4 regions of the Paenibacillus sp. tmac-D7 genome follow, and region 1 is predicted to be linked to each of the others. Evidence: riboswitches for the same ligand, from Rfam matches in the RefSeq annotation. Region 1 holds a riboswitch; each other region holds the start of a gene.
The links. Region 1 has a riboswitch for cyclic di-GMP ahead of FKP33_RS01875 (hypothetical protein). Riboswitches for the same ligand answer to the same signal wherever they lie in the genome.
Positions count from the first base shown of each region.

Region 2: it holds a riboswitch for cyclic di-GMP, as region 1 does, so the genes downstream of both, FKP33_RS25030 (PilZ domain-containing protein) here and FKP33_RS01875 (hypothetical protein) in region 1, are expected to answer to the same signal.
Region 3: it holds a riboswitch for cyclic di-GMP, as region 1 does, so the genes downstream of both, FKP33_RS05590 (EAL domain-containing protein) here and FKP33_RS01875 (hypothetical protein) in region 1, are expected to answer to the same signal.
Region 4: it holds a riboswitch for cyclic di-GMP, as region 1 does, so the genes downstream of both, FKP33_RS10050 (HD-GYP domain-containing protein) here and FKP33_RS01875 (hypothetical protein) in region 1, are expected to answer to the same signal.

Region 1 covers NZ_VIDW01000002.1:77,800-85,609, forward strand. The annotation lists gene FKP33_RS01855 (MFS transporter) at 1-354, shown strand, start outside; gene FKP33_RS01860 (O-methyltransferase) at 444-1,085, opposite strand; gene FKP33_RS01865 (THUMP domain-containing class I SAM-dependent RNA methyltransferase) at 1,214-2,395, shown strand; gene FKP33_RS01870 (DUF2935 domain-containing protein) at 2,573-3,385, opposite strand; gene FKP33_RS01875 (hypothetical protein) at 3,510-3,803, opposite strand; cyclic di-GMP riboswitch class I at 3,893-3,985, opposite strand; gene FKP33_RS01880 (YuzB family protein) at 4,344-4,565, opposite strand; gene FKP33_RS01885 (iron-sulfur cluster assembly accessory protein) at 4,622-4,924, opposite strand; gene ytvI (sporulation integral membrane protein YtvI) at 5,086-6,198, shown strand; gene FKP33_RS01895 (hypothetical protein) at 6,410-6,643, opposite strand; gene FKP33_RS01900 (M14 family metallopeptidase) at 6,772-7,810, opposite strand, start outside.
Region 2 covers NZ_VIDW01000066.1:1,151-8,960, reverse strand. The annotation lists gene FKP33_RS25055 (hypothetical protein) at 1-464, shown strand, start outside; gene FKP33_RS25050 (LiaI-LiaF-like domain-containing protein) at 466-1,128, shown strand; partial or broken gene FKP33_RS25045 (amidase family protein) at 1,214-1,387, opposite strand; tRNA gene FKP33_RS25040 (tRNA-Pro) at 1,501-1,577, opposite strand; gene tadA (tRNA adenosine(34) deaminase TadA) at 1,636-2,103, opposite strand; cyclic di-GMP riboswitch class I at 2,450-2,542, shown strand; gene FKP33_RS25030 (PilZ domain-containing protein) at 2,636-3,343, shown strand; gene FKP33_RS25025 (peptidoglycan recognition protein family protein) at 3,486-4,202, shown strand; gene ychF (redox-regulated ATPase YchF) at 4,339-5,439, shown strand; gene prfA (peptide chain release factor 1) at 5,606-6,685, shown strand; gene prmC (peptide chain release factor N(5)-glutamine methyltransferase) at 6,678-7,628, shown strand; gene spoIIR (stage II sporulation protein R) at 7,753-7,810, shown strand, end outside.
Region 3 covers NZ_VIDW01000005.1:122,909-130,718, reverse strand. The annotation lists gene FKP33_RS05625 (hypothetical protein) at 1-20, opposite strand, end outside; gene FKP33_RS05620 (hypothetical protein) at 346-648, shown strand; gene FKP33_RS05615 (metallophosphoesterase) at 701-1,210, opposite strand; gene FKP33_RS05610 (DUF1284 domain-containing protein) at 1,296-1,715, opposite strand; gene FKP33_RS05605 (YqkE family protein) at 1,797-2,057, opposite strand; gene FKP33_RS05600 (LLM class flavin-dependent oxidoreductase) at 2,223-3,233, shown strand; gene mreB (rod shape-determining protein) at 3,517-4,584, opposite strand; cyclic di-GMP riboswitch class I at 4,762-4,848, shown strand; gene FKP33_RS05590 (EAL domain-containing protein) at 4,943-7,810, shown strand, end outside.
Region 4 covers NZ_VIDW01000011.1:17,483-25,292, reverse strand. The annotation lists gene FKP33_RS10065 (Dps family protein) at 1-207, shown strand, start outside; gene FKP33_RS10060 (hypothetical protein) at 276-668, opposite strand; gene FKP33_RS10055 (AraC family transcriptional regulator) at 971-2,530, shown strand; cyclic di-GMP riboswitch class I at 2,731-2,813, shown strand; gene FKP33_RS10050 (HD-GYP domain-containing protein) at 2,959-3,933, shown strand; gene FKP33_RS10045 (response regulator) at 3,972-4,331, shown strand; gene FKP33_RS10040 (DsbA family oxidoreductase) at 4,440-5,075, opposite strand; gene FKP33_RS10035 (ABC transporter ATP-binding protein) at 5,386-7,140, shown strand; gene FKP33_RS27075 (hypothetical protein) at 7,270-7,422, shown strand; gene FKP33_RS10030 (TVP38/TMEM64 family protein) at 7,485-7,810, shown strand, end outside.

The DNA of each region.
Region 1 (7,810 bases):
CTGGTCGGCTCCGCGATCGCCTCCGTGCCGCAAGCGATGGTGCACAACGTCTGGCAGTTGTTCGCTTCAAGGTTCTTCCTCGGCATCTTCCTCGGCGGACTACTGCCTACGGTGAACGCCTTGATCCGTAAGCATACGCCCACCGGTATGGAAAGCCGCTCCTACAGCTTTAACTCCAGTGCGCTAAGCCTGGGCAACATGCTCGGTCCGGTCGTTGGAGGCGCCGTCTCCGGGTTGATCACGATCCAGCAAATCTTTCTCATCTCCGGCGCGCTGCTGCTCGTCAACGCCTTCTGGGCGCACAAGTCATTGATAAGCACACCAAACCTCCCCCGTTCGGGCAGCTCCGAATAGGGGAGGTTCGCTTTCATGCCCACAGGCGGCTGGCTTGCCTGAATGGACCGGGCATCCCGGAGAGACAGCTGTTCCGGGGAAAGCTTCGCCTATCCCTTCACCCGTGCGATGGCCAGGCCGTCGTAGGCCGGCAGCATGACGCCATCCAGACGGGGATCCCGTGCAATCCGCTGGTTGAACTCTCGCATGCGCGTCACTGCGTTTCCTTTCTCATTCGGATTGATCGTCTTGCCGCGCATGAACGTATTGTCGCCGACGATGAGCGCCCCCGGACGCGCCAGCTTGATCGCCCATTCCAAATAATTCAAATAGTTGCCTTTGTCCGCATCGATGAAAAAGAAATCGAACCGGCGCCCCTCCTCGGCAAGCTGCTGCAAGCTGTCGAGCGCCTCCCCTACATAATACTCGACTTGTTCGCCGAAGCCGGCGAGCTTCAGGTTCTCGTAAGCCAGATCGGCGTACGGCTGCTTCAGCTCCAGGGACGTCAGCTTCCCTCGCTCCGTCAGCCCCCGTGCCAAACAAATGCCGCTGTACCCCCCGAGTGCCCCGATTTCAAGCACCTGCTCGGCACGGTTCATGCGCACCAGCAGCGTCAGCAGTCTTCCGTAACCCGGAGCAACGGAAATTTCGGGCATCCCTTGCTTACGAATCGATTCCAATACCCGCTCCAACGTTTCGTCTTTGTCAAATAACGAATCCGCGTACGATTCCTGCGTCCAATTCGATTCCATCCTTGCCGGCCTCCCCTCGTTCTCATCGCGAGCCGCGTTGTATAATGATTGCGAATCGCCTATACTAGGTAATTGTATGGCTTTTGCCAACGCAGTTCAACTTGTTTGATTCGGAGTGAAACTCACCTATGTCTTTCCCATCCTTTAGTTCCATTGAATTGATCGCCACTGCTCCCATGGGGCTTGAAGCCGTCGTGGCCCGCGAGGTTCGCGATTTGGGTTACGAGCAAGTCACCGTGGAGAACGGCCGCGTTACTTTTACAGGCGACCTGCTCGCTGTTTGCCGCGCAAACTTATGGCTGCGCACGGCGGATCGCGTCTTGATCAAGATGGCGCAATTCGAAGCACGCACGTTCGACGACTTGTTTGAAGGCGTCAAAGCGCTGCCTTGGCCGGACTGGATTCCGGAAGACGGAGAGTTCCCCGTCGAAGGACGTTCGCACAAATCGCAATTGTCCAGCGTCCCCGCTTGCCAAGGCATCGTGAAGAAAGCGGTCGTGGAAAGCATGAAGCAGCGGTACGGCACGGAATGGTTCCGCGAAACCGAAGGCCGTTACGTGATTGAGGTGTCGCTGCTCAATGACATCGCCACGATCACGCTGGATACGACCGGTCCCGGACTGCATAAGAGAGGCTACCGCAAATTGGTGACGGAAGCGCCGCTGAAGGAAACGATGGCGGCCGCCATGGTGCTGCTCAGCCGTTGGCAGCCTGAACGGCCGCTCTACGACCCGTTCTGCGGCTCCGGCACGATCCCGATCGAAGCGGCGATGATCGGCTGGAATATAGCCCCCGGCCTGCGGCGCAGCTTCAACGCGGAGAGCTGGCCTGTGATTTCGGAAGCGTTATGGAGCGAAGCACGGGAGGAAGCCTTTGATCTGGTCAAGGACGATATCCCGCTGCAAATCGGCGGCTCGGACATCGACCCCGCCGCCATCGAAGTGGCGTTAGCTGCAGCCAAATCCGCAGGCCTCGCCAAGGAGCTTCGCTTCCATACGCTTCCGGTCAGCAAAGCGCTGCCGGCCGGCGATTACGGCTGCCTGATCACGAACCCGCCATACGGCGAAAGGCTCGGCGACCGCGAAGAAGTCGAACGCGCGCTGCGCCAATTCGGGCAGATGCATAAGCAGCTGCCGAACTGGTCGGCCTTCATCCTCAGCCCGAGCAAGCAAATGGAGCATTATCTCGGGCGAAAAGCCGATAAGAAGCGCAAGCTGTTTAACGGACGCATCGAATGCGCGTTATACCAATTTTTCGCCCCGGGCGGCTTGTTCGGCTGGCGGAAGGATTCGAGTACGAGCGGGAATTAATGCAGATTGCGCCTATACGCTGTGAGGAGCAGCCAAAAAAAGCTTAGGGCAGACGCTCCTAAGCTTTTTTTGGCATGCGCCCTTCCAGCGCGTAAACCATGCAAAAAAACGCATCCGTCTTCGGGGTACGTTCCCCGGTAAACGGATGCGCTGCCGGCGTCGGCCGATAGGGTTTCGTTACACTTCCGTCCTCGGCTTCGTCGGATCGCAGCTCATCGCTTTGATTTCCGACACCTGAGACAGCTTAAGCAAGTAATAACACTCCTCCCGAGCCATGTGATCCGCCATCAAGGGCGAAAGCACACCGAGCGCCTGCCCGCTTAAACGGAGCTCTTCCAGCTCGCTCAGAAACTGCTTGAACAGCGTCATTTCAAGCTCAACCTCTTTATTAAACCGGGCTAAAGCCGGGAATTTCTTGATGTTCGTGCGCAGAAAGCCCGCCAGTTCCACCGCTTTCAGGTAATACTCGCGGAATTGCCGGTCGAACGATCTGGCCAGTTCCACCAAACGGGATTCCGTCATATCCAAGCCGGCTGCAATGGAGCCCGCATGGCCGTAGGCGTCCTGGAGCCATACGATGTGGTGGTGCACCGCATCGAATACCGGCGCCGGGCGCCCGGATAACAAGTACCCCAGTACGCGTAAATACTCCTCTGCTTCGTTCACCATATGGCTCAAGAACGCGGGCGGCAGCTGGATTGCGATCTTGCCGATCAAATGCCGCTCCAGCAAGCGCAGCTTGAACGCGCGAAGGTCTTGTGTCAGCCCGTACGCATCCTGCGTCAAAGCTCCCGCCTCTGCCGGGAACTTATCCGAACGCGCCTTCTTCAGCAAGTCGTCGAATGCTTGAACGAAGCCGAGCGCCCGCTGCGCCTCTTCCCGTTCATCGACCGGCAAGCTTACCCGGATGAACCTGGCATGATCACCGAGCACCTGAAGCCAAAACCGATGTTCAAATAACGCCGACTCGATAACCTCCGAGTTTTTCACAAACATGCCTCCAATGATCCGATTGTTCCGTGCCGGATGGGAATGATCCGGCCACCCCACATCGTATGCTCAGAGGCCCAATCGGGTTCAAAGAAAGCCGCAGTCGTTCGCTGCCTAAGCTATACTAAGCGTGCTTCAGCTGAGGACGGCACATCAAGTAATCGAACAACGGTAGAAATACGTCGTGGTTCGATTCGCAGCAGATCGAGAGCTTCACTTCGCCCATCCAGTAAAACGTGATGATTTGCCGGCTGCGCCCGCGAATCATCTCGACATCCCAATGCGGGGACGTCAGCTCGTACACGTCACGATTTATGAACAATTTCGGTCCTTCAGCAGATAGGAAGACTCCGATGAAATCATCGCCGATTTTCGTGTAAAACCCCTTCTTATTTAAGATGCTGCGTTCCTGGTCCATCGCCGGGTTCTCCTCCTTCATCTATTCACACCAAAAAAAGCTCCCCTGGTCGGGAGCCGCTGTTGAAAGGATCGCGATCACTCCGTGCCTTCGACAACTGGCTGGCATAGCGCTGCTCTCCTGCGCCTAAGCCCCTATAGCTTTGCGTCCGCAGACTTTCGTCCGGGTTGCCCTTATCGAGTGCGCTCGAATTGTGTCTGTTCATGGAGATGTTCTTTATTAAGAATATAAGATAGAAGGTCACGAATACATAGTTCTTTCATCCCATTTTCATAAAAAAATTTGGGAATTTTGTATGATTTTGAATAACCGGTACCCTTTCCAGTAAAAAATGATACCCGTCAACGCGATCATGGCAACCGTTACAAAAAGCGGGCCTCCGCCCCATTGACCGAGCACATAGCCCCGATTACCGGTCCCGGAAATTGGCCGCCCCCGGATCATGTCTGGACGCCGAAATTCGTGCCGCGCATCCCTTCCGGCGTCAAATCAAAAATCCCCGGTGCCCTGAGGCCCGAGGATCTGATCTTCTTGCATGATTTATTTCACGTATTTGCTCGCCTTCTCGATCGCTTCGTCTTCCGTCTTGCCGGTTACATACCGGCCGTTAATGAAGATGAAGGCAAACCGCGAGCACGGGCCGCAATAAGACTTGCAGCCGACTTTGATCTCGGCGTCGGGCACAAGCTTCTGCAGCTTCGGAACGGCGGTTTTCATTCTCATATGTTTGCATTTGTCGCAAACGCGAATATCGTTGACCATGCGGTAATTCCTTTCTTCAAGCGGCTGACACCGGGGAACTCCCTGTGAACGATGTGCTAGTGGTCCCCGTTATTGCCCTTGCTTGGATTCGTTACCGCGAATCCTTCTTCCGGCACATAGAAATAATCGATCCGAACGCCGTCGAGCAGCGGCTCGTCCTTTTGCAGAATAACGTCGATTCCTTTATCTGTCGAAACGACGACATCGTTCTCGGTCGGCGTATCCATGCTGAGTCCGTAGTGGGCATGGTCGCCATGCGCATGAGTCACATACACGCGAAGCTTTAATTCTTTATTCTCTTCTTGCTCCATCTCGGCCAACAACACTTTGGCCGCATTGCGCGAAATCTTGCATTTCATGTCCAGTCACTTCTCCTACTGTGCGTTTTTTCTTATTGTATAGAATCGGGCCGCCGAAAGCAACCGTTCTTCGCTGTTTCCGTATGTATGTACAAGCCGGCCTCACTTGCGAATCAAGTCGGTGTCTTTTAATATGGAAGATAATGAATGGAGGTTAACGAATGATTCCCTTTTATCGCAAATATTACAAAACGATTATCGATATTGCGCTGCTCGTGCTTACCGTATATTTGTTCATGTTCGCCTTCAGCCATCTGTATCGGATCGCGACCCCGATTTTCCTCGCGTTCGTCATTTACTTGATCATCGAGCCGTTCGCCAAGTTCCTGAACCGGCGCGGGTTGAAGAAATCGATCGCTTCCGCCATCTCCACCCTCGTCTTCGTGATGGTCATTCTAGGTGCCATGACCGGACTCGGCGCGATCTTCACGACCCAGATCATCAATCTCGCCGACAAGCTGCCCGATTACGCCGTCGTTCTGGAGCAAGAGCTCATCAACCGCTCCGACCAGGTACAGTCACTGATCGGGACGCTTCCGGTCGATTTGAATTTAGTGGAGAAGGCCAAGGAGTACTCCGCGGAGATCATTCAGAAGACGACCGAAATCGCCCGTACGTTCTTAACGAGCTTGTTCGCCATGCTGACCTCGTTCTCCACGTTCGTCGTGAACTTCGTGATCGGTATTATTTTGGCCTATTTCCTGAGCATCGAGATCGAATCCTGGAAGCGGATCGCTTCGGACAAAACGCCGAAAACGTTTAAAAAAGCGTTCCACTTCCTCCGCGAGAACGTGCTGCTGGGCATCGTCACCTACCTTAAAGCGCAGGCGAAGCTGATCAGCCTGACCTTTATCGTCATCTTCATCGCGCTGCTTATATTGAACGTCAACAACGCCTTCTCGATCGCGCTCTTGGCGGCCATCTTCGACGTGCTCCCGCTGCTCGGCGTTTCGACGCTGTTCATTCCATGGATCATCTACTTGCTGGTCGTCGGACAAACGACGCTCGCGATTTGGCTGGCTGTGCTGCTCGTCGTTGTGATTGGAACGAGACAAATTCTGGAACCGAAAATTACGGGCGATTCCCTCGGCGTGTCTGCCTTCACGATGCTTTCGTTCATGATCGTCTCGCTGTCGCTCTTCGGCGTGGCCGGCTTGATCTTATCGCCCGTGCTGATCATTCTGGTTAAAGCGCTGTACGAGCAAGGGTATTTAAAACGATGGATCCGGATGCCGGCCGAAGAGTACGAGCCCGATCCGTCGTCTATCAAATAATGCAGCACATCTCAACCGGATTCGGACGCTCACAAGCCGGTTGATGGCATCTGAAGTCCATGGAAAGCGGTGAAACGATATGTCGCAGCCCGCATAGCGTTTCTTACAAAGAACAAAAAAAGAACCCCGATTCCTCGAGGTTCCCTTTAAACCTATTCAGTTGTTGAGCGGATGGCCGCTTCTTGTGGTTTGACCTTCCGAGGACGCAGCCTTAAGCGCCGTATTTCCGTTCGGCTCTATCGGTAAACCAGTTCATCAAGAGCAGCGTAACGGTTACATCGTCAATCGGGATGAAATTCAGCAGATCCGGCATGATCCAATAAATAAGCGCAGGCACCACGAACAACAGCTTCTCTCCGAGCGGAACCCGCGGGGAACGCAGCAGCGGCCAAATGCGCCGAAATACATGACCCCAATGCCGGAGTGACAACAATCGCTTCCACATCGCCTCGGGTCTCCCTTCCTGTCCAAGTCGTCTTACCCCGATTATACCTCATGGCAACCCGTTTGCCCAAACTCCGCTCCCCGCACAAAGAAGCCGCCGAGACGGACGGACTCGGCGGCTTCGAAATGCTAAACCATCAGCCCTTCCGTCAATAGCGGAAGCAGCTCATCATAAATAATCGGGAATTGCGACAACGGGAGCGGATTCACTCCATAACCGGCTTCAATCGTAAATCCCGGGCGTCCGTAGGTTTGAATAAACCAATCCTTATATCCGGCATCGCTGCCGGTTAACTTCACGGCTGCATATCCGCTAATTTGCTGGAAACGCTGTGCGATACGTTCCGACTCCGCCGGTTCGTAATCGCGGTAATTCCAATAAATTTCCCGGCCCTGGGTATGAAACGCCATCACCAGCCGGAAATCGCGCTCCCGCGTAAATCGTTCCATCGCCGAAGCTTCCGGCTCTGACAAGGGGCTCGGCCCTGTATAATCTCTCGGTCCGGGTCCCGGTACGTCGCGGCGGTCGCGTTCCGTCTCCCAATAAGCGGGAAATTGATCGTTCAGGTCGACGCCGCGAACGTTCGCTTTCCATCCCGAGAAGTCGTCCGAGCCGCCGTTCCATTCGAGCAGCTGCCCGGCATGCGGATGATCCGGGTCCGCTCCGTGCAGCACCAGCTCAACGCCATCGGGATTGACCATCGGCACGATCCAGAGAGAAGTCTCTTCGAGCAGCCTGCCCGCATCAGAGCCGCAGAAGGACTGTGCCTGCACGCAGGCGTTCGCGTAATCCTCCGTAAATTTCATCAGCAGCAGGCTGGTCACCCACTCATTCGCATGAAACGAACCGTTATAATGAAGGTGCCGCATCCCGCATCCGATGCGGACGTAAGGAATGTCCTTGCCCATGACGCTTTGACCGATCGAGCCTATTTCCAGGAACGGGTAGCGATACCCGAGAAGCTCGAGGCTCCGCATCATCTCCTGATAACCGAATGGAACCGTCGTATCGACGATAGGACCGGCCTTGCACACGGGCAAGCGAACGGTCTGTCCGATCCGCAAATACCGGGGGTTGACGTCCGGATTCGCTTCCATGAGATCGCTCAGCCCGATCTGAAAGCGCCCCGCCAATTCAGCTAACGTATCCCCGGCTTGGACGATATAA
Region 2 (7,810 bases), on a different contig from region 1:
CGATGCTGCTGTCCATGTTTCCGGGAGCGGGACATATGTACCTTGGCCTGCAAAAACGGGGATTGCAGCTGATGGCGGCTTTTCTGTTCAGCGTTTATTTTATGGATGCGCTCCGGTTGTCGTTATTTTTGTTCTTGATTCCGATTCTATGGTTTTACAGCTTCTTCGACGCGCTGCAGCAGATCTCGAAATCCGGCAGGGAGCCGTTGACGGATGCACCCATCGTGGATTGGCTCGTCCACCGGCAGCGTTGGATCGGAATCGGATTGCTTGGTCTGGGTTTGTATTATTTGCTGGATCAGGTGCTGTTGAATATGCTTGATCTTTGGCTGCCGAGAGAAGTACGGTCGCGGGTGTTGAACTGGTACCATACCTATTTTCAAACCTTTATCGTTTCGGTACTGCTGATTGGCGGGGGGATACGCCTATTATGGGGCGGCAAGAAAGGGAAGCGGGGGGAGTAGATTGAGAAAATGGCGCGTAGGCACGTTGTCGATGGGGCTCACGCTGATCGGCTTCGGAGTCCTCCTGTTCTTATCGCAATGGCAGGGACTTGGCGCATTCACCAGCTTCATCCGCTGGTGGCCGATTGTCCTTGTGCTGCTTGGCCTGGAGATCCTCGCGTATGTGTTCATCGCCAAGAAAGAGAGCGAGGTCATCCGGTATGATTGGATGAGCGTCCTGTTCGTCGGGGTGTTGTTCGCCGGCTGTTTCATGTTTACGATGCTGACCGGTCTCGGGGTGACGGATGAAGTACGCAAACTCGTAGGCGAAGTCGAGGTCACGGCGGATTTGCCCGAACTGCAGGAACCGGTAAATCCGGCCATCCAAAAGCTGGTCGTGCAAACATCCGGCGAACCGGTTCGCATCGACAAAACGGCGGAGCGTTCCATGCACCTGTTCGGCACTTACCGAACCCGCGTACAGGAAGGAGACCGTCCGACGGTCGACAAGGAGCAATTCTACACGGTGCGAACGGTTGGCGACACGATGTATGTGCAGGTGAAGCGTCCTCCGGTCTACCGCGGCCTGAATTCGGTCTACCCGGAGATGTCTGTTACGTTAGTGCTACCGCAGGACGTGCAGGTTGAAGTGCAGGGCCCGCATAACGAATCGAACCCTGGCTAAGAGTCGAAAATATCGAATAATCCCCTTCGGGCCGCTATGTATGAAATAGAGCGGCACGAAGGGGATATTGTTTAGGACCCTGGCCTTAAGGAACCAGAACGGGAGGCTTCCGGTGATGGGTGCCCTGTTCATAAGCGTAGGCCAGTTTAATCAAGGTTGCTTCATCGAAGGCACGGCCCAAAAATTCGATGCCGACCCCCAAGCCATCCGTCGTATAACCGGCCGGTACAGTGATAGCCGGGAAGCCGGAGAACGGGCTAACAAAATAGACTGAAGGGGAGAGAGAGGGAAAACAACGGGAGAAGAGAGGGATATCGGAATTTGGGCATAAAAAAATTGCGGTTTACGCCGCAATTCGTAGTTCATATAGGATGGTCGAGACGACAGGATTTGAACCTGCGACCTCTTGGTCCCGAACCAAGCGCTCTACCAAGCTGAGCCACGTCTCGAACTTCTGAAACGATTATATTTTAGCATGGGTAAATAGGCGTTGTAAAGGGAATTAGGTTACGTCTTCCCCCTTAATCTGCGGAAAAATTGGGTGAGCATGGAACTGCATTCTTCCTGCAGAACGCCTTGAATCACGTCGACGCGATGGTTAAATCTATCTTCCTGCAGCAGGTTCATCAGCGTCCCCGCGCAGCCGGCCTTCGGGTCCGGGGATGCGTAAATCACTTGCGGAATTCGCGCCTGGACGATCGCTCCGGCGCACATCGGACACGGCTCAAGGGTCACATAAAGCCGGCATTCCAGCAACCGCCAGGCGTCCAGCTGTTCGCTCGCTTGTTTAATCGCGATCAGTTCGGCGTGGGCAAGCGGATCTTTGGCCGTTTCCCGGACGTTATGACCGCGGCCGATAATGTCGCTGCCGCGAACAATGACCGCTCCGATCGGCACTTCGCGGCTCGCTTCGGCTTTCCGCGCTTCTTCGATTGCCGCCCGCATAAAATACTCGTGTTCTTCTATGGCTATCAATCGTTACACCTCATTCATCATTAGTCATTCGTCGATTGCGGGTAAGAAAAACGAACAAGCATTCTTACTCACATACTGTGGATAAGTATGTGGATAAATAGGATTAATTTCTTATCCCCATTGTAGGTAAATCGCGCTTGTAGGGCAAGTCCGGGTGTGGATATATAAGTTATCCACAGAACGGTTAACATGTGAATAATTTTTTTACGGAAAAGCGCTGTTAATTTTTTGTGAAAAGTGTGAATTTTCTTGAAGGGAATTTAGGAAACACCTATAATGAGATCAAGATGTGGGCATATGTACCCAAGTTCGGTGATGTGAAGTTTAGTTAAATAGTCGTTATCATTCGTTTTTTTGACAAACTTGTCGAAAGGCAAGGACGCAAAGCTTAGGGTCTAAGGTCTTCTTTATTGTGGATGACGACAGCCTGGCCGCCGATTGGGCGCACCGGTGAACAGACTGTAGTCTCGCATGTTGAGATGCAGCTTATTTTTTACCGAAGACATGAGAGCGAAAGGTGGTAACGAAGGTGATGAAGTCCGTTACGAGTGAAAAAATATCCTACGAGTTTACCCACGAAACGTATAGAAGCCCAAGCGGAATTCTGCTGAACAGCCGGGTGGCGGTGGAGAAGCGGGATTTCGTTTCGACCGGCATTTTGACTTATGCCGAGGGAGATATTCTTGAAGTTGAGATTTCGGAATACAAGGCGTTCGAGCTTGGGGATACGGTTAAATTAACGGTCTATTCACCCGGCGGAATCTATACGTTTCAATCGACGGTCGTGGCTAAAGATCAAGGAGCGCTGATGGTTATCAACCCCCCTCAGAATCGGAACCGGTTCGCCGAGAAGCGGGAGAACCCGCGGGTCGACGTCAAACATGACGGACACCTGCTCTCGATCCGCGAACCGAATGCGGAGATCCAATTGTTGAAGGAGCATGTCGCGCTGGAGGTTCGAAATATTAGCATCAGCGGGCTCGGGTTTATTTTGCCGAGCGATATTGAGTTAAGCAAGCATGCTATGGCCGACGTTCGGCTGGACCTGGGCTTCGAGATGCCGTGCCAAGTCGAGATCATACGGTTGGATCCGGGAGAAACCGTAATCTATTACGGAGCGCGTTACATCGACATGCCAACGGACAAAGCCAATGCGCTGCGGGCGTTTGTGTTGAAAAAGCAAGTGGAAAACCATTTCAGTTCGAAACGGGACGATTTTAACAAACGTATATTCAAATAGAGGCCGGCAATGCCACGGACTTCTTGCAGGGCGCTCGCATATGCTGATCGTAAGGCAAGGATTCTCGTCGGATCGGCTGGGGCCCCCAGCGCCCGAGACCTTCCGAAATGTCCGCAGGGTGGTGAGCACGGTGGCTTTTGTTATGAAATATGAGATCATTCCACGCTATTTGACGGGGCCGAGCCAGCGGCGTCCGAAGACGGCGTTAGCCCGCTGCCGGTTTATGGTGGCCCACGATACGGGAAATCCGGGGTCAACGGCCGCAGCGAATGTGTCTTATTTTGAAAATACCCGCAATGAAATGTCATCTTCCGCGCATCTGTTTGTGGACGATAAACAGATCATCGAGTGCATACCGTTCCTGACCGGACCGGCTGAGATTGCCTATCACGTCGTGTACAACGTAACGACCGATAACGCGCGTTACGGCGACGACGCCAACGACGCGGCGGGCGCGGTGGAGCTTTGTTACGGAGGCAGGATCAGCTTGACGGAATCTTACAAGCGGTACGTATGGGTGCTTGCGTATGCTTGTTACCGGTACGGACTAAACCCGGCTACCGATATCGTCGGGCACTATATGCTGGATCCGGCAAGGAGAAGCGATCCGCAGGAGCCGCTGCGGCTGCTCGGCAAGACGTTCCAGAGCTTCGTTCAGGACGTTGTGAACGAGTACCGGGCCAGCCTTGTGACGGAACCCGCGCCGGAACCGCAGACACGAATTAGCGCGGAGGATGCGAACAAGATCATCGGCTTTCTATCAGCCTCCTATTTCACAGCGGAAGATCAGGCGGCCAAGGCGGAGTTCCACAGGCTGGCCAATGAGCTTCGCCGTATTTCGGGGCAGCCGCCGCAGTAACGCGCCCGTCACCATGCCCTCTTTCCGAATGGAAGGAGGGTTTTTCCCATAGGGAGATGACACGGGGCCTACTTTTGGGATATAATATAATGTCAGGATTTGAAATTCCGTTCAGAGCATAAGGAGCTGTTTATATATGAGTCTTTCTTGTGGAATCGTCGGTTTGCCGAATGTCGGTAAATCTACGTTGTTTAACGCCATTACACAGGCCGGTGCGGAGTCGGCTAACTATCCGTTCTGCACGATCGATCCGAATGTCGGCGTAGTGGAGGTGCCGGATGAGCGCTTGACCCGCTTGGCGGAAATCGTCGTGCCGAATCGCATCGTGCCTACGGCGTTCGAATTCGTCGATATTGCCGGATTGGTCAAGGGCGCAAGCCAAGGCGAGGGACTCGGCAATAAGTTCCTTGCCCACATCCGCGAGGTGGACGCCATCGTGCATGTCGTACGCTGTTTCCAAGACGAGAACATTACGCACGTTTCCGGAACGGTCGACCCGATCAGCGATATCGAGACGATCAACCTGGAACTGATTTTGGCGGACGTGGATTCGGTGGACAAAAGAATCGATCGCTCCCGGAAGAACATGAAGGGCGGCGACAAAAAATATGCGCAGGAAGTCGAGTGTCTCGAACGCATTAAGGAGGCGCTCTACAACGATAAACCGGCGCGCAGCGTCGAGCTGAGTGATGAGGAGCGCTTGCTGATCCGCGACCTGCACCTGCTGACGATGAAGCCGGTGTTGTATGCGGCGAATGTCAGTGAGGCGGAGGTTGCGGACACGGACGGCAATCCGTATGTGCAGAAAGTGCGCGAATACGCGGCGCTCGAAGGCGCGGAAGTGGTTCCGATCAGCGCGAAGGTGGAATCGGAGATCGCTGAGCTGGAAGGCGAGGACAAGCAGATGTTTCTGGAGGAGCTGGGCCTTGCCGAATCCGGGTTGAACCGGTTGATCCGTGCCGCTTACAGGCTGCTCGGGCTGTACACATATTTTACGGCAGGGGTACAGGAAGTTCGCGCATGGACGATCCGCAAAGGAATGAAAGCGCCGCAGGCGGCAGGCGTAATCCATACCGATTTCGAACGCGGCTTTATCCGCGCTGAGGTTGTCGGTTACGATGATCTGATTGGTTCGGGCTCGATGAATGCTGCAAAGGAAAAAGGTTTGCTGCGCCTCGAGGGCAAAGAATATGTCGTTCAAGACGGCGACGTCATGCACTTCCGTTTCAACGTTTAGCTAGGCTAAGAGACGGTCCAAGTGCCTGCAGCCTTGGCGCGAGGAAGCGGGAAGATCAGCGGTGGTCGGCATGAAGAAGACGCCTGCTCGGAGCAATGGGTGTTGAAGGACAGGATGGTCGCTTAGTAAGGAAAAACGGGTTACGGAAAGAAAGGATGGATGACGAATGCTGGATCGGTTACAAGCTTTGGCTGACCGTTACGATAAGTTAAGCGAGTTGTTGTGCGACCCGGATGTCGCGTCGGATTCCAAGAAGCTTCGCGAGTATTCCAAGGAGCAGTCGGATCTGCAAGAGACGTATGAAGCTTATACAGAGTATAAGAGCGTTATGGAACAATATGAGGCGGCGCGGGCGATGCAGAACGAGAAGCTCGACGACGAGATGAAAGAGCTCGTCAAGATGGAGCTGGAAGAGCTGTCCGCGCGCAAGGACGAGCTGGAAGAGCGGATCAAAGTGTTGATGATGCCGAAGGATCCGAACGACGATAAGAACGTAATCGTAGAAATCCGCGGCGCGGCCGGCGGCGATGAAGCGGCTTTGTTCGCAGCCGATTTGTATCGGATGTATACCAAATTCGCGGACGCGCAAGGCTGGCGGACGGAAGTGCTGGATGTGAACATGAACGATCTCGGCGGGTTCAAAGAGATTATTTTCCTCGTGAACGGGAAGGGCGCTTACAGCAAACTGAAGTTCGAGAGCGGCGCACACCGGGTACAGCGCATACCGGCAACAGAGTCCGGTGGACGCATTCATACGTCGACGTCGACGGTTGCAGTGATGCCGGAGATGGAAGATTTCGACATCGAGATTCACGATAACGACATTCGCGTCGATACGTTCTGTTCGAGCGGAGCGGGCGGACAATCCGTCAATACGACGAAGTCGGCCGTTCGCGTCACGCATATCCCTACGGGCATCGTAGCGACCTGCCAGGACGGCAAGTCGCAAAACTCGAACAAAGAGAAGGCGCTGCAAGTGCTGCGCGCCCGTATCTATGACAAGATGCAGCAGGAAGAGATGGAGAAGTACGGCGCGGAGCGGAAAAGCAAGGTCGGCACCGGCGACCGTTCGGAGCGGATTCGCACGTACAACTTCCCGCAAAGCCGCGTGACCGATCATCGGATCGGCTTGACGCTGCACCGGCTGGACGCCGTATTGAACGGCGATATGGAAGAGATCGTTTCGGCGCTTACGATTGCGGCGCAAACGGATCAGATGGAAAAAGGAGAGTACGCCGGTGCTTGAGGAACGGCGTTTGACGATACGTGAAGCCTACTCGGAGGCTTCTTCTTTTTTGCGGCGGCACGGGGTGCGGGATCCGGAAGCGAACGCTGAACGTCTGCTTGAGCATGTGCTCGGGGAAAGCCGCAGCGGTATGCTGCTCCGATGGGGAGAAAAGTTCCCCGTGGAACAATTAGGAAATTGGAAGGCGCTTCTGGAGCGGAAAGCGGCCGGCGAACCGGTGCAATATATAATCGGGGAGCAGGAGTTTTATGGGCATGCTTTCGAAGTAACGCCTGCGGTGCTCATTCCGCGACCGGAGACGGAACTGCTCGTCGAGGAGGTGCTGCGTCTCGGACGGTTGCTTTGGAGTGCGGAGGCCGTGGATAGCGGGACAGGCTTGTTGAGGCATGCAGACGGGGCAGAGGAGCGAGAGGCCGTCCGCCACCGACCGACCGTATGCGATATCGGGACGGGAAGCGGAGCCATTGCCTTGACTTTAGCCGCAACTTGCGCCGACTGGCGTGTGCTGGCATCCGATCTGTCGGCGGAGGCGCTTGCCGTTGCCCGGAGCAATGCGCTTCGTCTCGGCGTCGGCGAAAGAGTTACGTTCGCCGAAGGAGATCTATTGCGTCCGTGGATCGAGCGCCGTGAACGGATCGACATTCTCGTGTCCAATCCGCCGTACATTCCGGAAGCGGACGAACCGGGTCTGCAGCCGGAAGTCAGGCTGTACGAACCTCGAACCGCGCTGTACGGCGGGGAGGACGGTCTCGTGCTGTACAGGCGGATGACGGCCCAGCTGGCCGAGCTCGTTGCCTTGCCGCGGCTGGTCGGCTTTGAAGTCGGCTTCGGGCAAGCGCAAGCGGTCCGGGGGCTGCTCGAACAGGCCGGCGATTGGGACGACTTGTATGTCGTTCCCGACTTGGCCGGTATTGAACGGCACGTCATCGCGTATCGGAAGTAACGATAAAATATAACGGATCGCCACGTTTAGACTCTCTTAAAGCCGGAAACACTAGAAACTAGATTCGATAGATTCGAAGTTGCTAGCGGTTCAGGCTTGGAGTATGAGAGAGGCGGCGATCGAAATGGTCAAACGGTTTGCGTGGAAACGGTATGCGTATGTGGGGTTCGCTTTGTTGATGC
Region 3 (7,810 bases), on a different contig from region 1:
GGCAAACGCAGTCCGTCCACGGAAACGGCTTTTAGTAAAATGTGTAAATGATTTGTTACATAAATGAAATCTAATTTTCATCTGTCTTTAAGCTTCCCCGCCTATAATAGAACTCGACCCCCTTTTGATATATAAACTTTTAAGACCCGCAAGCCTTGCGCTCGCGGGTCTCTTTCTGTCTTGCCCACCTGCTCGTTCTCTGTGCTCTGTTGTTTTGTTGCCCTGCCCCTCTGTTTCTCTATTCCATCATTCCCCATGACGTCCTGGGCGAAGATCGCAACCCGACGATAGTCTTGATATAATGAACAGTAACTTACCACTGTGCAAAGGATGAGATAGCGGCGCATGGCATTCGGAATTAAACGAGAAGAATTGACGGCGTGGAAGGAAGCGGTGACGCGCGGGGAAATCGCTTATTTGACGCATTATTGGCTGGACCCGCGGTTTCCGGGCATTACGTCGGTGACCAAGGTAGGTTGTGCGGATCTCGAACGGCTCAAGGCATGGTGCCGCGGCCACGGCCTGAATCCCGCGTATATCCATAACCGCCCGCCCTATCCGCACTACGATCTGATCGGACCGAAACAGAAGGAAATATTGCGCCGGGAGCGGTTATGGGATCATTTGGAGCGCTTTAAGCTGTTATAAACCAGACACGGGGCCACGGCGGGGAGCAGGCGGCAAGAAAGGCAGCTCCGGCTCACTGTTCTTCGCTCGGCACAACCCTGGCCTTAATCGTGTCGAAAGGAACCGGTGTATAGTCCCAATGCTCGACGCTAACGTTGACGTACTGTGTCCCCTCGTACTTTTGCCCGTGGATGTGACCGTGAATGTTCACGTAGGGCATATGCTTGTTCATGTACATCGGCTCGTGGGACAGGAAGAAAAATCCGCCGTACACGATCGGATACTCGCTTACTTCATCGAACCCGGCGTCGAGCCACCAGCGGCGGCCGCGGCCCCGGTCGTGGTTGCCGAGAATCAGCACTTTGTACCCGTTAAGAGCGGACACGATCTGCTTCGTTTTCTCCATATTTAAGAACGAGAAATCGCCCAGATGAAACACCTGATCGTCCTTCCCCACCACAGCGTTCCACTTCTCCGTCATGACTCGCGTCATCTCTTCGCTACCGGTAAACGGCCTCGATTCGAAATCGATAATGTGCTTGTGGCCGAAGTGATGATCGGAGATCATAAATACGTTCGCCATCGTATCCCCCCTGTCGATCCTTAATACTGCCTCTAACCATCGGTTCCCTCATTCGATCCGGAATCGCATCGCAGCCCGGCACCGGCTACGCCCCTACCGGAGGCAGCTCCTCGCCCCGCTTGATTCGCTGCACGCCGTCCTCGCATACCCCGTACGGCTCCCAAGGGCAGCCGGCGCAGATCCGCCCGATGTCGCCTGCCTCCATCGTCTCATCGACCGCGCCGCATACGTCGGCCCAGCTCATCTCGCGGCCGACCCGCAGCCCGAGCTTCTCCAGCACGCGCGAATCGCGATGCGCTACGCTCGTTTCTTCGCAGTGCGGGGGCTTGTCCTTCGGATATGCGGCGCAGATGTCGTCCGGCCCCTCCACCAGCACGACCCGCGTCTGCGGCTGTTCACGAAGCCGCTCATAGATCGCCGTCATGTTGGTGCAAAAGTCGGGCGAGTAGCCCATCCCCCGGTAGCCTAGCAAACATAATAAATGATGCCCTCGAAGTCGAATCATCCGGTGTCCCATCCTTCCCCTTACTTGCGGTCCGTGGTGTCATGAAACAACAGGCTGCCCCGCGGGCAGCCTGATCTTCTCTTACTTATATTGGCGCCAGTCGAGACCGCTGTTGTTCAGCAAATGATCAAAGTCGTTCTCGAGACGCTTCTCTTCGGCCTTGCGGGCTTCCGCCGCTTTTTGCTTGGCGGCTTCCTCGCGTTTAGCCGCTTCCGCTTTCATATCGTCCGCCTGCGCCTTCAGCTTGTTCACGATATCCGGATTCAGAAGATCCTTCAACGTGGCCGGTTTATCGGAAGTAGCCGGCTGAGCGGCGGATGTCGGCCGTTTTTTCTTGACCATATCCATCACCTCGGTTTCATCCACATTATAGCAGGTTTCACCGGGTCGCACTACTGCGCGGTCCCCCGGCAATGGTTCGCATTTACTTATTAAAAATACATCGCTTGCTAAAATATAGTGAATTCATTACTCTTAGATTTAGAACATGAATCGGAGGTGCGAACCATGAAACTCGGAATTTTGGATCAATGCCAAGTCGGCGAAGGACAAACCGCCGCGGATGCGTTGAAGGAAACGACGCGGCTGGCGCAAGAAGCGGACCGGCTCGGCTATGCCCGATACTGGGTATCCGAGCATCACGGCAGCAGGATGCTGGCCTTCTCCAGTCCGGAGGTGCTGATCGCTCACCTGGCCGCGGCGACCTCGCGCATCCGTGTGGGCTCGGGCGGCGTGATGCTGCCTCATTACAGCTCTTATAAAGTGGCGGAAAACTTCAAGCTGCTTGAGGCGCTTCATCCGAACCGCATCGATCTCGGACTCGGCCGCGCACCGGGAGGCATGCCGCTGGCGACGCGAGCGCTGCAGGAGCATAAATATGTAGACACGGACCGCTATCCCCAGCAAGTCGCCGATTTAACGGGGGTCTTGTACGAATCGCTGCCTCCCGATCATCCGTACGCCAAATTGCAGGCGGCGCCTTCGATCGCAACTGCTCCCGACTTGTGGCTGCTCGGTTCAAGCGACGAGAGCGCCAAAATCGCGGCCCAACAGGGGACAGCCTACGGATTCGCGCAGTTCTTCGGCGCGCCCGGTGGGGAAGCGGCGATCCGGTATTACCGGGAGCACTTTCAACCGTCGAGCTTGAACGATCGTCCGCGAGCCCTTGCTGCGGTCCTGGTCGTATGCGCCGATACGGAGGACGAAGCGAACCGGTTGGCGACAAGCTCGGATCTGTTCTTCCTTCGCTTGGGCAGCGGCCTCGACCAGCATGCCTTCCCTTCCGTACAGACGGCTATGGACTATCCGTATACGGAATACGACCTGCTGCGCATTCGCGGGGCCCGTGAGCGCCGCTTCGTAGGCACGCCCGACCGCGTCAAGGCCCAACTGCTCGATTTTGCCGAGCGGTACGGCACCGATGAACTGATGATCGTCTCCCCGATTCACAACTTCGGCGCACGCGTACACTCCTACCGTCTGCTGGCCGACGCCTTCGGGCTTCCGCAGACGCCATGAACCGAACAAGCGACCGCTCCCCGATACAGACCGGGAACGGTCGCTTGCTCGATCTATCCGGTCCCGGCGACTTCCGCCCGGGATAACCGACTCTCTTTTAACCTGTGTATAACCTCGATTGTGGATATGTTAATGAATGTACTAAAACCTATGCACAGGAAGATGAGATAGCCTGTTAGTAATGTGTATAAGCCTGTGAATAACGCAGGTCATTTCCTTGTCAGATGCGGACGATCGTCTTGCCGCCGACCGGCAGCCGCCCCATGGACTGTTCACAGCTTCCTTACATTTCGGCTTGCTGGCCCGCATCCTGCTGCACCGCCGATTCCGGTTTGGCCTCCCGCCACGCCGGTACGCGCTTGCTGTTGTGCGCGCCGAGCATCATGCCGGTGCCGAGAGCGGTACATTCAAGCGGATGCTCGGCAATATGTACGGGAACCCCGGTCTCCTCGCGGATCCGTTCATCAATTCCTTCCAGCAGAGCACCGCCTCCGCACAGCAGAATCCCCTGCTCCACCACATCCCCGGCAAGCTCGGGCGGGCACCGCTCCAACGTCGCGCGAATAGCTTCGACCAGCAGCTGCAGGAAATCATCCACCACCGTGTAAATTTCCCGGGAGCTCAACTGGATCGAACGGGGCAATCCGTTAATCACATCCCGCCCCTTAATGCCGAGAGTACGTTCTTCGGAGGAAGCACGGGCCGTTCCGATTTGTTTCTTGATTTCTTCCGCCGTTCGTTCCCCGATCTCCAGGTTGTACTGCCGTTTCACATAATCCATAATATCTAGGTCAAGAGACATCCCCGCCCGGTTCACCGTATGGCTGGCCACAATGCCCCCGAGCGACAAGATGGCCACTTGACAGCTGCCTCCGCCAATATCGAGCACCAAATGACCGATCGGCTCGTCAATCGGAAGTCCTGCCCCGAGCGCAGCAGCCAGCGGTTCCTCGACCGCAATCGCCCGTTTGGCTCCCTTATGGACGATCGTTTCTTCAACGGCCCGCTTTTGCACATTGGTAATGCCGCAAGGCACGGAAATATATACTTGAGAGCTTCGCAGCAAAGACGAGCGGCCTTGTATTTTTTTGATAAAATGCTGAAGCATGCTGCTGGTCAGATCGAAATTGGCGATGACGCCATTCCTCAAGGGATAGGTGATGTCGACATGAGCGGGAGCTCGTCCGATCATCGCTTGCGCCTCCGCGCCTACGGCCAGCAATTCGCCGGTGCTTTGATGAAAGGCGACTACAGACGGTTCGCTCAGCACGATGCCTTTACCCTGCTCGAAGATCACCGTGTTTGACGTTCCTAAGTCAATACCGTATAACTTGTCAAATCGTTTAAACATGAAACTTCTCCTCCTTTATTGGAAACCCGATGCGCGATTTGGAGGTGGATCAGCCGGATCTTCTATAGTATTCTGCTTCACTTGCAAATTTGAGGGGTAACTAGCAAAAATCGTGAAAATCTTCAAATATTTTTGACAAAATACGACAGATCGTTTATTTTTAAATGATATAGAACTAAATACCTACGGCAAACTCGTTCGAAAGGCGGGGACGCAAAGCCACAGGTCTTCCGCAGTTTCTGCGATGATGGCTGGGTTGCAATTTAAGACACTACCTTTCGGTAGTGTTTTTTGCTTAGTGGGCGGTTTGTCATTCACAAGGTATGGATCAAAACTATCGTGGATGGGAGCAGCTATTTTGTTTACAAGAACTTCTTCACCTGTCGTTTCATTCTTTTACCTGGTCCTGTTGCTGGTCTTGGCTTGTTTGGGAAACATCATGAACCTGTCTCTATTTTATGGAGTCGACTTTATATTCGGCAGCATCTTTGTATGGCTCATCATGAAGCTCTATGGATTTAAATGGGGATTGATCGGGTCTGTTCTCGCAAGCAGCGCTACCTTAATTTTATGGAATCATCCGTATGCTATGCTGGTCTTTATTGCAGAGACGATATTCGTCGGCCTCTTCTACCGGCAGAAGATCAGCAACTTCGTCTTCCTGGTCGCGTTGTTCTGGATCCTGCTGGGCATGCCGATGATCTGGTTATCCTATCATTATGGATTGCAGATGGACGCTACGGCTACGTTGACAGTTATGCTTAAGGATGCTGTCAACAGTATTTTAAATGCTTTGATTGCAAGCCTTATCCTCACTTATTTGAGGGCTCCCATGGGGACCGGTCAAACCTCCAAAAAAACGTCCCGTTCTTTGTACGATATTCTTTTTAACATTTTTGTCGCCTTAATCGTCTTTCCCCTGCTGCTTGTCATGATCATGGTGAGCCGAGAGGAGATTAAGAAAACCGATGCGGCGATTCAGGAAGCGGCGGAACGCCAATCGGAAATCATTGAGAACGATATCAGCAACTGGAGAAACGTTCATGTGTCGGCTGTCGAGCAATTTTCCAATCTCGCGGCTGAAACTGATCTGAACGATGCAGAGGCTCTGCAGAGGCTTACTGCTCATTTTAAACAAATTTTTCCTGATTTTCATAATATGTTCATCACCAATGCTGCAGGAACAACCGTAACCTTCTATCCCTTACATAATATGAACGGCCAACCTACGCTCGGTTTGAACTTCTCGGACAGGCTGTACTTTATACAAAACAAAGAAAGCTTACAGCTTGTCATTTCCGATGTTTTCGCTGGAAGAGGCGGCGTGTCCGAACCCGTCGTAAATATCAGCGCTCCGATCATGAGCGGCCGGCAGTTCCAGGGCATTGCCGGCGGGGCCCTGGATCTCGGTTATATTAGCCAAAGAATTCAAGCACTCACAACATATACGAACATCCATGTTACCATCGTGGACCGCAACCGGCACGTGATCGCCAGCACCCGTTCCGCGAATGCCGTTATGCAGGAATATGACTGGAAAAAAGACGGCGAGATTCACGACTTGAAGGACGGCTTCTACTATTGGCTCCCCAAAAATATCAAAAATCCGATGAAACGGTGGGGAAACTCGTCATACATCAAGATCACGCCGTTATCAGGCCTTGGGGACTGGACCGTCATCGTGGAATCGTCGTTTGCGCCTTATCAGAACGGATTGTACAAGTCCTATATCAAAACACTTACGATCCTGTTGATTTGCGGACTGATCGCAATCATTACGTCCTTCTTCATCAGCCGTTCGATCGTAAGGCCGATCATTCGGTTAGCGCATACGACAACGGACTTACCCAATAAAATATTGGAGAAAAACGCCGTTCATTGGCCCAGCAGCCTATTGACCGAAATTACGATTCTCATTGCGAATTACCGGATCATGGCCGAGAGACTTCACTACATGTTTCGTGAAATTCAGCATCTTGCCTATTACGACCATTTAACAGGCCTTCCCAACCGGGTGCTGTTCAATCAGGAATTGGAAGTTTCGTTAGAGCAGAGTAAACGTAACGGGCAGACGGCAGCCATCCTTTTTATTGATTTTGATCGTTTTAAAGTGATTAACGATACCCTTGGACATCGGAACGGCGACCTTCTGCTGCAGCAAGTCGCGGAAAGGCTGAAAGGCAGCATCGAAAGCAATAATTTCCTCTCTCGTATGGGCGGAGACGAATTTACTGCGGTATTCCCGAACATGACCCGTGAACAAGCCGCCCAAGCCGCGCAAAGCATGCTTGATCTGTTTACCGCTCCTATCCTGATTAGCGGTCACGAAGTGTTCATCACCCCCAGTATCGGAATCAGCATGTATCCGGACGACGGGGAAGATCAGGAAACGCTTCTTAAGAATGCCGATCAAGCGATGTATGCCGCCAAAGACAAGGGCAAGAACATGTATCAATTTTATACGTCCGAAATGGATGAGGCTTCCTGCAATCAAATGACGCTGGAAACCATGATGCGTAAAGCGTTGGATCATGGCGAATTCGAGCTTTACTATCAGCCCAGAATGAATGTAAGGTCAGGAACGTTCAGCGGGCTGGAAGCCTTGATTCGCTGGAGACATCCGGAACGCGGCTGGATTCCTCCGACCGATTTTATTCCTCTGGCTGAAGAGACGGGGCTGATCAATCCGATCGGAGAGTGGGTTTTATATACGGCTTGCGCGCAAAATAAAGCTTGGCAGGATGCCGGATATCCGCCATTTTCCGTTTCCGTCAACCTGTCCGTCAGACAATTCCGGGAACAAAACCTTGTCGAGCTCATCCCCCGGGTACTGCGGGAATCCGGACTGAAGCCGCAATATCTGGAGCTGGAAATTACGGAGAACCTCAGTATGCATCATATGGAATATGTGCTGTCGATATTACATGAGATCAAAAGGTTGGGCGTCAAAATATCCATGGATGACTTCGGGACGGGCTATTCTTCGCTCAGCTATTTAAAAAAGTTTCCGATCGACCATCTTAAAATCGATCAATCCTTCATTCGGGATATCCAGGATCACAAGGAAGACCATTCGATTGTTAAAGCGATTATCGATATGGCGCACAGCCTTGGGATGATTGTCGTGGCGGAAGGCGTAGAAACAGAGGCTCAATCGGCCTTACTGCGCGAGATGAAGTGCGATGAGATTCAGGGCTATTTGATCAGTAAACCTAGTTCAGTAGAG
Region 4 (7,810 bases), on a different contig from region 1:
TCGGTCCGGGAAGCCGCCGGAGAGGAATCGGCCGAACAGATGGTGGAGGTGATCGTTAACGATTTCAGCCTGATTATCGGCGAATTGAAGCTGGGCATGGAATACGCCGAATCGATTCAGGACGAGACGACGGGCGATTTGCTGCTCGGTATTCACTCGGCGCTTGAGAAGCACGTTTGGATGTTAAATTCGTTCTTGGGCAAATAAGCTTTACTGTTTGACGGGGGCGAGCCCCGCAGCCAGCCGTAAGCGAAGCCGATTTCATCGTGCTCCGCTTACGGCTTCTTCATTTCGTACCAGGTCCGATAGGCTTCGATGTTGTCCGGGGAATCGTCGGAGGCGTCGGACGTTCGGAAATAGCGGGCGAAGTAGGCGGCTTCCGCCGTCTCCGCGTTGCCGTCGCTGTTCACCGTGAAGTGAACGTAGGACACTTCCAGCTCCCACTTCACGGAATGGGCGGCTTCGTTGACGTGCTCGACAGTGGCGAAAGCTTTCACCCGCTCAAGCATCGCTTCGAGCACAGCCGGGTCCGGCAACCCTGCCGTGTCGGCCCGGATGGTCAGGTTGGGGCGCGTGAATGTAACGTGAACGCGCTGCACCGATGGACTCAGCTGCCGCAGATCTTGGCGCAGCTCCTTCACGGCAGGGGTAGACACGGAGTGTGTCACGCTGCACCCTCCGAGCATCGCTGACCCTAGGATAAGGAACAAGGCGTATAGGGCCTTCCATCGCATCGGCATCGTCTCCTTGTTCGAGCGTAGGTATGATCAATCATAACACATAGGGAGCCGTAAGCGGGGCAGAAGCGTTCCTTGCCTGCCCGAGGCCGAGGGGCCAGGGATCGCTCCGAACTGTCGTGCCGATCGTGATCCATGTCTTCTGCCCCTCCAGGTAACATTTAGCAGCTTGTTGACAATGATTTTTATTATCACTACTATTTTCTATGTACGCGGAAGGATGTGAATGCAGAATGTTGTACGACAGCACCCAACTGCACCAGCTTTTGTTCGAATATATGAGCACGGAAGAGTTGAAAATCCCATGCCGTTCGCAAGCGGATGTCTCGACAGGGGACGAATACGCCTTCGGCTTCGTACAGCAGGATAAGATTCGCGTCACGCTGCGCGCTCGCGGTCAGCGGCTTTCGGGCAACGTGCTCGGCGGCGATTTGTTCCTCATTCCTCCGGGCAGCGCATGCACGTTCGATAACTTGTCGGCCAATCATACGGCCGCTCTGGTCGTCATCCGCTTCCAATGCGTGCCGAAGAAGCTCCACGTCTTACCGGCTTCACCGCTGCCGATATTCACGGAACGTCTGGAGCTGATCCGCCTCCGCATTCCTCAAGTTCGGAGCTGGATTCAAGATTTCATCGGAGACTCCGGCGACGACGCGGCTCATTATTATCAGCTGCAATCGCATCTGTACGGATTAGCCGCGGCCTACATGACGACAATTCAAAAGCCGAAACAGCCGGAGGCGGAGCTGCTGGATTACGTCGAGCAGACACGTCAGTATATGGTGGAGCGGTATAACAATCCTTTCGATATGGAGGAGATCGCGCGTTTGTCGGGGGTCGGATCGAGCCGGTTTTATCAGGCGTTCCGCCGCCATACAGGGCTGAGTCCGCACAAATACATGACGAAAATCAGGCTCGACATGTCCTTGTCGCTGCTCGCGGATTCCTCGCTGCCGATCCTTGATGTGGCGCATTCGGTCGGGTATCCGGACGAGTACTATTTCAGCCGGTTGTTCAAGAAGCATATGGGGATGTCTCCGACCGAATATGCGTTGTCGGCGAGAAGGAAGATCGCCTGTCTGGCGCCGATCTTCCTCGGAGATCTATCCGTGCTCGGCATTACTCCCCATCTCGTTCTGGAACGCGGGTGGTGGGAAGCTCCGGAGGAGGGACTGCGCAAGGTAGCGGTGGAGGCACCGGAGCTCATCTTCATCCCGCCGGTAACGGATGATGTGTATCGCGCCTTGTCCCGCATCGCTCCGGTCGTCATGCTCGACTGGAAGCGTTATTCCTGGAAAGAACGCCTGCTCGATATTAGCCGGGCGCTCGACATATCGACGGTAGCCGAGCGTTGGCTGTCCTATTTCGAAGTGAAGACGGAGAATGCGCGTTATCTGGTGCGCAAACGGCTCGGGGACGAGTCGGTGCTGCTTGTCAACGCTTCGGGTCTGGGGTTTCGCGTATTCGGCATGCAGATGCGGAAGATGAAAGATTTGTTCTACGACGATCTGCAGGTGACGCCACCGGCACTTGTCCGGAACATGAGCTTTCTCGATGTCGCTTCGGTGCAGGAGCTGTCCGAGCTTGACAGCGACCATGTGGTGTTCCTGGTCGATATTGCCGATTCGGAGGATCGCTGCGCGGAGCTGGAGCATCACTGGCGGAGCCTGAACCGGGACCGCCCGAAGAAAAACTGCTTCTTCATCCGCACCCGCCAACCGCTGATGAACAACGCCGCTGTGCACGAGAGCCTCGTCGACCAAATGGTAAGCCACTTGGTGCAGTATACCTGACCCGGCGATTGCCAGAAACGCAACATAATTCGTGGCTCCAGGCAGAAAAACCAAAAGTGCGAACGCATAAGTTTTATACGGCAGGACCGTCCGACGCTTCGGGCGGTTTTTTTGTTCGACAAAAAGTGATCATTATTTACAATATTAGTTCGTATGTGCTATGCTGAGCTAAGAGTTTATATGGAAATTAGTTCTAACAACCTATGTAAAGGCAAACTTATTGAAAGATAAGGACGCAAAGCCACAGGTCTAATGCGGAAGCTATGACGGCTGGGCTGCCATCGAGGCTAGATCGCGACAAACTACCTGATATTTGGCTGAGGTAGTTTCTTTTTTGAAGGTCGAGTAACGAGGAGCAGCGGTAAGGAACTTCAACGGCGGCGCATCGGACAAACCAATCGACTTTGATGAAAAGGGAAGTGAGCTTGATGAGATTTATCCCGATTACCGAATACAACGAACAAGCCATGATGCTGGCTCAGCCCGTATACGACAACAAGCGGCGCATGCTGCTTGCGGCCAACAACACCATTCATCCGAGGTATCTGGAGAAGCTGATCCAGGTCGGCATCAAGCAATTGATCATTGAGGACGCCGAGTCCAAGGGGATCACCTTGGAAGAAATGATGGACATGCCCACCTGGATGGATGTCATCGACAACGTGCAGGAGGCTTATGCCGCCGTCAAGGCGAAAAAAGCTTTTCCCATCCGAAATGTGCTGACAGGCGTCAGCCGTCTGATCAGAGAAGTTCAAAGCCGGCCGGTCGTCATCCCGGTGCCTTCGAGAACGCTTGCGGAAGAGCTGAAGCCTTACGCTCATGCCGTCAACGTGGCTTTGCTGGCGCTCCAGGTCGGCAAGGCGCTCGGTTACAACGACCTGATGCTTCGCGATTTGGCGGTAGGCTGTTTGCTTCACGATATCGGCAAAGTGACGGCGCAACAAGAGACGGGGCATCCCGAGGCCGGCTTCAACCTGATCCGCGGCATTCGCGAATTCAGTCTGCTGTCGGCGCATATTGCGTATCAACATCATGAAACCCTCGACGGCCATGGATACCCGCGCGGCATCTCCGGGGCAACCTTTCACGAGTATGCGCAAATTTGCGGCGTGTGCAATCTGTACGAGAACCTGATCTCGGTGCAGGATGCGGCTCCTCACGATGCGATGGAACGCATCATGGCTACGAGCAGCATCAACTATAACGCGGATGTGGTCAAGGCTTTCGTAAGAGCCGTTCCCTCGTACCCGCCAGGAACGAAAATTCGGATGCAAACCGGCGATAACGCGATCGTGACGAAAATCACCGATCATATGCAGCGGCCGGTCGTTCGCTACCTGACGACGGGACAAGAAGTTTCATTAGCCGACAACCCTACGCTCATGATTGCCGGCTGCTGTTGATCGGCAGTTCATTTTAATTTCGAAGGAGCAGACAACGGATGGCTAACATTATGATCGTGGATGACGCAGCTTTCATGCGCATGATGCTGAAGCAGATGATAACCGAGTTCGGGCACCAGGTGGTGGCCGAAGCGCAGAACGGCATAGAAGCCATTGCGGCTTATGAGAAGTTTCGCCCGGATCTGGTGACGATGGATATTACAATGCCCGATATGGACGGGATCGAAGCCGTTAAGAACATTAAGAGCATAGACGCTGGCGCCAAAATCATCATGTGCTCGGCAATGGGGCAGCAAGGGATGGTTCTGCAGGCCATTCAAGCAGGGGCGAGGGATTTTATCGTGAAGCCGTTTCAGAAAGATCGGGTAGGCGAAGCGATCTCCAAAATTTTGGGCTAGCGCATCGCCGGCCAGAACAAGGGATTTGATTTTCATAACGGAAAAAAGCAGCCTCCCTTCGGGAACGACGGCTGCTTTTTTGTTTTACGGCTGCGCCTGGCTAACGGCTTAGCCTTGTGCTTCGGAGACGATTTGCTCCATCACCTTGATCATTTGCTCAGCGGGATAAGCGCCGGAGAGCGCGTACTTGTTATCGAACACGAAGAAGGGAACGCCGGTAACGCCGATGCGAGCCGCTTCTTCCTGATCGGCGTTCACCCGCTCGGCGCCTTCGCCTTGCTCCAGGCGGCTGCGCAGCGTTTCGGCGGCATGTCCCTGGGCTGCGGCGATAGCCAGCAGCACCTCCAGCTGCGCGATATCCTGGCCATCCTCGAAGTAGGCCTTCATGATCCCGTCTACGAGCGCAGCTTGCCGATCCTCCGGCAGCAGCGCGACGAGCCGATGCGCCAGCAGCGTGCTGGGCATCCGGGTCACCCGATCGAAGCGGAAGGTGACGCCCACCGCCGCGCCCGCTTGCGTGACGCGCTCCGTCACCTGCGCTACCCCGGCGGGACCGCCCATCTTTTTGCCCATCGCGTCGTGGAAGGGAAGTCCTTCGGGCGGCAGCGACGGATCAAGCTGGAACGAGCGGACGCGAATCGTCGCTTCCTTGCCGCCGGACCATGCGGCCAAAGCGTCCTTTAAGTTTTGCTTGCCGATCCGGCACCAAGGGCACACCATATCGGAGTAGACGTCTATTTGCATAAAGCAGCACCTCCACTTTAATTTCATAAGTAACTCTAGTATGGGACATTTAGGGGCGGATGGCAATATAAGATTAGAATCAGGGACAAGCAGAAGCACGTTCGTGAGTTTTGTGTTTCGACCGCGAGTATGGCATGCTGGGGAGTAGCATTTACCCACCCGCGCCCGCGCACAGTCTGCTGCCGATTGCCGGACAGACGGCACGCCTTGTTCATATATCGTTCACGCCGCACTGGTACACTGGAAGCATCGGGCGAACTAAGAGCGCCGCACCATTCAGCACCCGATCTGAAGGAGGAATTTCCTTTATATGACACAAGAAACCTCTCCATCGACAGCCGGCTGGAAACCGTTCGTCCGGCTTATTCTACAGACGAAGCCGTCCAAGACGCTGCTCGCGCTGGCGCTTTCGCTCAATCTCGTCACGACGCTCTCGGGACTCGTGATTCCCCTGCTGACGAAGCATGTAGTCGATAACTTCTCGCTCGCGAACCTGAATGCCGTGCAAATGGCCGGCATCGGTCTCGCTTTCATCGCGCAGGCGGTTACAGCCGGCATTTCCACGTATTTGCTCAGCCGGATCGGCCAGCAAATCGTCTCCAATCTGCGGCACCGGTTGTGGCAGAAGCTGCTCAAGCTGCCTGTTTCCTACTACGACGAACACCAGACGGGCGAAACGATCAGCCGCATGACCAACGACACCGGGGTATTGAAGGGGCTGATCACCGAGCACTCGGCCAACTTTTTCACGGGCATCATCTCCATTGTCGGCTCGCTCGTGATGCTGTTCTATCTGGATTGGAAAATGACGCTGCTCCTGCTCATCGCGCTTCCGCTCGCTTCCGCCGTCCTGGTGCCGCTGGGCCGGCAAATGTACAAAATTTCCAAAGGGCTGCAGGATGAGACGGCCGATTTCACGTCCGTACTGACCCGTGTGCTGTCGGAAATTCGCTTGGTGAAAGCCTCTAACGCGGAAACGCGGGAGTTTGAGAACGGGAGCAGCGGCATATTGAAGCTGCTCCGTTACGGCATCCGCGAAGGTAAGGTGCAGGCCGGGATCGCGCCGGTCATGTCCTTTGTCATGATGCTGATGTTCGTGCTGATCATCGGTTACGGCGGCCTTCGGGTATCGTCCGGCGCGCTGACGGCGGGAGCGCTGGTGGCCTTCCTGCTGTATTTGTTCCAAATCGTGCTGCCTACGACGCAGATTACGCAGTTTTTCACACAGTTCCAGAAGGCGAAAGGGGCGACCGAACGCATCATCGAGACGCTTGAGGCGGAAGAGGAGTCCGTCTTGGGGCTTCCGCTTGAAAGAGCCGACCTGCCGATCGTGCTGGAAGGCGTGTCATTCGCTTACAAGGGCGGCGAAGCTGTGCTTAAACAGGTGACGTTCACGGCGGAGCCAGGCAAGGTTACAGCCATCGTAGGTCCGAGCGGGAGCGGCAAGACGACGCTGTTCTCGCTGCTGGAGCGATTCTACAGCCCGACTGGGGGGACGATTAAGCTGGGCGAGGTTCCGATCGATCGGTACGCGCTGCCTTCGTGGCGCAGCCGGATCGGGTACGTCTCGCAAGAGAGTCCGCTTGTGGAGGGAACGATTCGCGAGAATATAAGCTACGGGCTGGATCGGGAAGTGACGCCGGAGGAGCTCGACCGGGCAGCGCAGATGGCGTATGCCGACGAGTTTATCGGCCAGCTGCCCGGCGGCTACGAGACGGAGGTCGGGGAGCGCGGCCTCAAGCTGTCGGGGGGCCAGCGCCAGCGTATCGCGATCGCTCGCGCGCTGCTGCGCGACCCGCAAATTTTGATGCTCGACGAAGCGACGTCGAGCCTCGACAGCAAGTCGGAGATCGTGGTGCAGCAGGCGTTGCACAATTTGATGCGGGGCCGAACGACGCTCGTGATCGCGCATCGGCTGTCTACGGTCATTGACGCCGATCGAATCGTTTTTGTCGAGAAGGGGACGGTCACCGGCGTCGGGACGCACGACGAGCTGTTCGCCTCGCACCCGCTGTACCGCGAATTCGCTTCGCAGCAGCTGCGTTTGCAGGACCGGCCGAGCTGAGCGGGTGCCCGGGAAGGGAGTCTGGCGCATGCTGAAGGCGTGTCCGGACCGCCCATGGCAGGCGCTACCGCATGCGGCTTCGCCTTCAGCGCGGAGAAGCTCTGATTCACGCGGCAGAGCAGTCGCTCCGTGCGCGGCATTCGTGCCAAGCCTGTATTCGGGGCGGCGAACGGCGGTTTACGGCAGGCGTACTCTCATAAGCCGGAAGACCGCCTGGACCGAGTTGATCCGGCGGCTGACCCTGACGTGACGCCCTCTCCGGGCAACATCCCGCCTCTTTGATTCGGCGCGAATTTCGGCTATATTGTAAAGTAGTACAAGCAGAAGGTGGTCGTGTAACGGGCATGGAGTGGACGCAAGCGATATCCGCGCTGACATGGGAAGATATTCAGGGGTGGTTGAAGCAGTACGAGGCGCTCGGTCCGATTCCGGGCATCCTGGCGCCGCTTGTCGAGTCGTTTTTCCCGGTGCTGCCGCTCGTCGCGATCTTGATTGCCAATGTCAACGCTTACGGATTGGGCGAAGGGGTGCTGCTTTCGTGGATTGGGGTTGTAGGCGGAGCGTCCTGTGTATTTGCTGTCGTGCGGACGTTCGGAGGCCGGCTGCGCGGGCTGTTGGAACGGAAGCTGCCGAGAACGGGCCAGTTGATTCATTGGCTGGAGAAGCACGG